DNA from 2 places in the Cytobacillus sp. FSL M8-0252 genome. Region 2 is predicted to be linked to the other one. Evidence: riboswitches for the same ligand, from Rfam matches in the RefSeq annotation. Region 2 holds a riboswitch; the other holds the start of a gene.
What was found. A riboswitch is a leader RNA that binds a small molecule or an ion and turns the genes downstream of it on or off. The one in region 2 is predicted to bind thiamine pyrophosphate.

Region 1 (3,157 bases), 2.1 Mb from region 2:
ATTTGGCATCTGGGAATAGACAAGTTTTCTAACACAAATGCTAATTCATCTTCTACACGAACCATGCAAAACTGACTTTCTGGATCTTGAAAGACAATGCCTATTTCTTGGTTTATTACTCCTTTAGGGTAGGAGGAGATATTTCTTCCTTTATATAAAAGGTCCCCTGAAGTAAAACCATCAATCGCCTCAGGATATAGACCATTTAAACATAGTGTAAGTGTACTTTTGCCAGAACCACTTGCTCCAAGTAATAAAGTCACTTCCTCTGCATATAACTTACAGCTTACATTATTTACAGAAGGTTCATCGTGTTTATCAAAGGAAAATGAGAAAGAGTCTAGTTCAAAAATTGGTTGATGATTTTTCATGCCTTGCTATTACCTCCTTCCCAATCGGGTACCCATTTAACACACCAGTTTTCGCTAGTTGATCCGCTAACATTTTTCCTAAATAACCAGCAATGATGGCTCCACTTAAGAGACGTATAACAAACATTGTCATAATAAGCCAGGATTCATAGGCATGAAAACCTGATACAAAGAAATGGTAAGGAAAACTAATAAATGCTGCGCTAGCACCTGAGAAAACGAGAATTCGAGGTTGGTAATTTTTCCATTTTGTCAGTGCAAAAGCGATTTCCGCCCCTAACCCTTGCACCATCCCTGAAAGAATTAAAGTGGGTCCAGATGTTGAGCCGACAAGTACCTCGGTAATAGCAGCAATGGTTTCTGCTGTAAAAGCAACGCCTGGCTTTCTGATAATGTAAGCAGCTATGATTGATACAATAAACCATATGCCATAAATCAATTCATAACCAATGGGTCCAAATCCAAACGGGGTAAGGATGGCAACAAGAACTTTACCGACCCCAAAAAAACCTAAATAAATAAAGCCAAATACTACACCCAGGACTGACATGAGAACAATATCTTTCAGACGCCATGATTTTATCATGAGACTTTCACTTCTTTAGCTTTTCCAGTAGGGCTGTTAGCTGATAATGTGAATGTCATTGTCACATGAGATACATCTTGCTTGGTCTGATCGAAAACGTTCTGTAACAAGTTAAAAATATCATTCACCTTGCCATCAAGCCTTGTGGCATAATGGCTATGGCTTACGTTTACTTCAGTCTCCTTGGACCAATCAATTTGCTCATAAATTTTTTCCATATAATCTTCCCTCCCTAAGGGATAGAGGGCAAATTTACAACCTGCAAGCTGGTCTATTTCTTTTGTATAGTCCTTGTTCAAGGCAATGTCAGTTTCGTCCATGTATACATCTGCTGCTGAATCTCCTGGACAACCAATCGAAAAGGTACCACTCATAGCGATGTGTTCTCCTGTTTTAGCTGCGTGTAAAAAGATTGCCCTCACTACATCAAAAACATGAATTTGCTTACCACGGATACAAGTAGATACATCATCAGTTTCAGCCCACACCTTTGACATGTTCACTTCTTTAAGGGCAAATAAGATGATGTCCACATACCTCTCACTCATTGCAGAAAGCGTAAACTGACAACCTACGATACTACTTGTTCCACATAATTGATTCATATAAAAATCTCCTTTTAACATTTTTTGAACAAAAAAACTGCACCCCGATGGAATGCAGTTTGGCTATGCAGAAAAAAAGAGAATACACTGACCAACTGCACTTCCCCACGCTAGTATTATCTAGATCGGGTTATAAGGGTCAGGCACTTGCCTTCTCAGCCATTAAATATAGCTCCCCTAGCGCATTCGATATATTTATTTGTTCGTCTATCCTATCATAAGCAAAAAATCATTATCTGTAAACCAATACTTGTCAATTGATAATGTAGTAGCGATAAATACAATATATTAATTGATACGTAAAATGATGCAAATGAGTAGGGAAGACAATTTAAATTTCAATACAGTAGAGGTGAATAAAATATTGATGTGAAGAATGTTGATATATTCGCATCCTATTTAGAATGAAGAATAACCCGATTACTTATTTCAGTAATAATGGTTGTCATTTCTTCCGGAGATTCTTTCATCCCGTTCATTAACCATTTTTCAATTACATAAATACATCCACTAATTACAAAGTAAATCATATATTTTGATTTATCTAGATTTATGACCTGCTGTTCTTCCTTTAAACTATTAATAATGATTGATTGTGCAGTATCAATTACTCTCGTTTGAAAAGCTTTGTTACCATGGTCACTAAATAAAATAAGAAAATCAGCACTACGTTTATAAACATAATCTAATAAATACTTTGTCATTGCAAAAGTTTCATTTGTCTCATTATGGTTGTACTGTTTTAAAGTGACTTGTAATTCTAACAAAATCTCATCTTCAATATGCTGGAGTAAATCAAATTGATCACGATAATGACTATAAAAAGTAGAACGATTGATATCTGCTTTTTGACATAATTCTTTAATGGTAATGGAGGAGATTACTTTTTCTCTTAATAATTCCATTAAACTTTCCTTTAACACCATACGAGTATATTGTTTCCGACGATCCAATTTTTTGTTCATCATACAAACCCTCACTTTTTTAAAGAAATCCAACAAAGTACGCTTAAATGTTGGATGTTAAACATTTTTTACACAACTGTTTGTTGTTTATCTAACACAGTGGTATGTATAATGTTACTGTAAAAGAATTTCAACATCAAGAAGTGGGGAAACCAATAATGATTGAGTTTATTATTCGTTATAAAAAATCTGTAACAATCATTTTCTTTTTGTTATCAGTGCTTTCTGCTATTGGCTTTCTGTTTGTGAATGTTAATTATAATATGAAAGATTATATCCCAGCAGAAGCTGAATCTACCGTTGCTTTAGAAGTGATGGAAGAGGAGTTTACTAGTGGCATTCCAAATACAAGCGTAATGGTTGAGAATGTAACAATCCAAGAAGCGCTCGTTATCAAAGAGAAATTAAATAAGGTTCAAGGTGTAACTGATGTGATGTGGTTAGATGATGCGATGGACATAAGAACACCAATAGAAACCGGAGACCAAGGCACAATAGAAAATTACTACAAAAATAATCACGCTCTTTATTCTGTCACCATTGAGAGTGGAAAAGAGGTCGAAGCAACAGAAGATATATATCAAATAATTGGTGAGAAGGGATCACTTATTGGCGAAGCTGCAAATACAG
Region 2 (3,157 bases):
TGACGATTAGTGTTCTCCTTTCGTTCACGAAAAATAAAATTTTTTGAATGGAGATAGAGATTATTTCTTGTTATTGCATAGAAGTTATGCGAGTGGATAAATATGTAAATGATAATTACAATGTTCAATTATATCCTTATTTTCAATAACATGGACCCTCTGGTGGCATGACTACAGAGGAAAGAGCCAGCAGTATCTAGGCGTGTGTGCTATACAATCTCCACATAAACTTGGGCGGTGGTATCTTTTAAATATGTGTCAGCTTCATCCAATCAATACGGTAATTCTTAAATGAGCGTTTATAGTTAAGACTGAACGCAAATGATGTTTACGCGCAAAAGAGAGAAGAGGAAGTCAGAGAACTGCGCGTAAATCGTGTATACGCGCAAAAGAGAAAAGAGGAAGTCAGAGAACTGCGCGCAAATCGTGTATACGCGCAAAAGAGAGAAGAGGAAGTCAGGGAACTGCGCGCAAATTGTGTTTACGCGCAAAAGAGAGCAGGGGAAGTCAGGGAACTGCGCGCAAATCGTGTTTATGCGCAAAAGAGAGAAGAGGAAGTCAGGGAACTGCGCGCAAATTGTGTTTACGCGCAAAAGAGAGAAGGGGGAAGTCAGGGAACTGCGCGCAAATCGTGTATACGCGCAAAAGAGAAAAGAGGAAGTCAGAGAACTGCGCGCAAATCGTGTATACGCGCAAAAGAGAGCAGGGGAAGTCAGGGAACTGCGCGCAAATCGTGTTTATGCGCAAAAGAGAAAAGAGGAAGTCAGAGAACTGCGCGCAAATCGTGTATACGCGCAAAAGAGAGAAGAGGAAGTCAGAGAACTGCGCGCAAATCGTGTTTATGCGCAAAAGAGAGCAGGGGAAGTCAGGGAACTGCGCGTAAATCGTGTATACGCGCAAAAGAGAGAAGAGGAAGTCAGGGAACTGCGCGCAAATTGTGTTTACGCGCAAAAGAGAGAAGGGGAAGGTTGAGAACTGCGCACGATCGTGTTTACGTACAAAAATCACAAGAAAGAAAACAGATGATGTTGGTTTAAACTACCGTAGATAATAGTTGTTGCAAGTTCATAAATAATCAAGATTGTTCATCGTTAGATTGACATTGACGGAAGAAAAGTGCTGCTAAAAAAAGTAAGGATAAAGATGTGTCTACTCCCCCTCTCAGAAATCCAAAAAGAAAACTGCCGGTCTCAAGGAGAAAATAGAAGAGAAGATGTTGGTTTGTCTAGCTGCTTTTGGCGCTTTCATTTTGCATGGTTACCTTATGGATATCACGCCGATGTACATGTCACCCTGATTCCACAGTTCATTCATCGTGCGAAAATCCCCCAAAACGTTGACTTGAAAAAAAGGCCCTGCGTTCCCCCAGAGCCTTTAGATGATTAATATGCTTTTTTCAGAAGGACCTTATTGGCTGTTGTGTAAAGCATGACAACGACTAAGGCACATACGATAAAGGTAGGTAGCATATATGTTCCGTTATATACGAGTGAGTAAAGTGCGACAGGTTGATCTGCCGGAGCATAGGCACCAAATAGGATAATGCCTGATAAATAATGGCATAAGAAGCGTAAGAAACTTCCTAAGAAAACGCCACTAATAACATACATGTTTGCTTTGGCAAATTGGCCGTCTTGATAATTTTGCACAACTTTATTCATATAGATGCCTGCGAGTCCGACAACAGCAAAGGCTACGAAATAGTCAATGATCCAAGAGGCGAAATGAAAAGGAACAGCTCCTGTTAAGATTTGAAGTCCTCCTAATAGTAAGCCCGTTAAGACGCCGCCTTTAACACCCCAACGAAAGGCCATTAAGAAAACCGGTACCATAGCAAGTGAGATGGACCCACCTTGTGGCCAAAATCTCCCCATCAGTAAGCCTGATAAGAAATCAAGTAATAATGCCAAAGCTGCAAATATAGCAATTTCCACCATAAAAAGTGTTTTATTTTGTTTCATGTTTTTCCTCCTTCTCCGAAAAGAGAAGCGAACGAGTAAACCTGTATTACTTTTTTGTCATGAAAAAAAGCAATACATAGGCGGTGATGGATGCCTAGTATTGCTCATATCCAAAACCACGATCCCTACGCTAGCATTATCTAACAGGTTCTTAGGGTCAGAACGAACTCGCTCACTCTCAGCCATATTAGGCTCCCCTTGTGGAAGTATTAAATTTATCCTCGGTTAGAATATACTATGACTTTCATCAGAATTTAAGAATCTTTTTTTGGTAGTAAAAAAACAGATTATTTGTGAAACTTATTCCCTAGATAGTCGTAGAATAATCAAGGAGTGATTGATATGAAGAAGGTTTTTGAAGTAAACCATCATGGAAATCATATATTAATCGAAAATTATTGGATTAACGGAGAAAAGTTGTATGTAAATGGTGAATTACAGGATGAAAATTTAGGTCTAGCATTAAGAGGGGATTTGAAAGGTAAGTTAGAAGATTCAAGTGAAATTAAAGTAACTATTGGCGGTTTCTTTACTATTAATTGCAAAATATTTCTTGAGAATCGTTTAATTTTTTCATCTTAATAAAACTTACGGGGGTAGAGGGTATGGTAGGGTCAATAGATCCTGATAGGTTTATAGATCATTGGTTAAGAGAAGATTTTAAAACAATTTATGAAGCAACTTCAAAAGTGTTTCAAGGAATGGTTTCATTATCGGCATTTATTGAGATGAGCGCAGCTTTTAATGAAGGTGTGCGTAGTTATCATCTTACGTCACGGACGGATGTCTTAGGCATTGGTCAGTTCGTATGGGTAGATAACTCAAAAGCAAAAGCAGTTGTGGTTGGATTCGATGATAAATATACAATTGTCAGTTTCTATTTGAAACCCTACTTTGTCTTTCCAGAAACAGATAAGATTTATACAAAGAATGAATACATTATGCCAGTGATGGATGATTGGTTTGTTTTCTGGGGTGGCACAAATGAATTTATTAATTACCATTACGTATATGAACATCAAAGGTACGCGTATGATCTATTAAAGGTGAAGGATGGCTCTACATATAATGGTAGACCTGAAAAAAATGAGAGTTATTACGCATTTGCAGAGGAAGTTATCGCCCCTCAAAATGGCAAAGTAATAAAAGTGGTTGATGGTCTCGATGATAATATTCCAGGGCAGATGGATGAAGAA

Region 1: another riboswitch for thiamine pyrophosphate. It lies ahead of MKX83_RS12385 (YkoF family thiamine/hydroxymethylpyrimidine-binding protein); the one in region 2 lies ahead of thiT (energy-coupled thiamine transporter ThiT).

What each region holds. Positions count from the first base shown of each region.
Region 1 covers NZ_JBBOWZ010000001.1:2,435,507-2,438,663, reverse strand. Annotated here, with positions in the region: partial or broken gene MKX83_RS24640 (ABC transporter ATP-binding protein) at 1-371, opposite strand, end outside; gene MKX83_RS12390 (ECF transporter S component) at 346-954, opposite strand; gene MKX83_RS12385 (YkoF family thiamine/hydroxymethylpyrimidine-binding protein) at 954-1,562, opposite strand; TPP riboswitch at 1,648-1,751, opposite strand; gene MKX83_RS12380 (TetR/AcrR family transcriptional regulator) at 1,958-2,527, opposite strand; gene MKX83_RS12375 (efflux RND transporter permease subunit) at 2,686-3,157, shown strand, end outside.
Region 2 covers NZ_JBBOWZ010000001.1:337,440-340,596, forward strand. Annotated here, with positions in the region: gene MKX83_RS01775 (hypothetical protein) at 376-972, shown strand; gene thiT (energy-coupled thiamine transporter ThiT) at 1,383-1,961, opposite strand; TPP riboswitch at 2,066-2,170, opposite strand; gene MKX83_RS01785 (hypothetical protein) at 2,304-2,543, shown strand; gene MKX83_RS01790 (M23 family metallopeptidase) at 2,567-3,157, shown strand, end outside.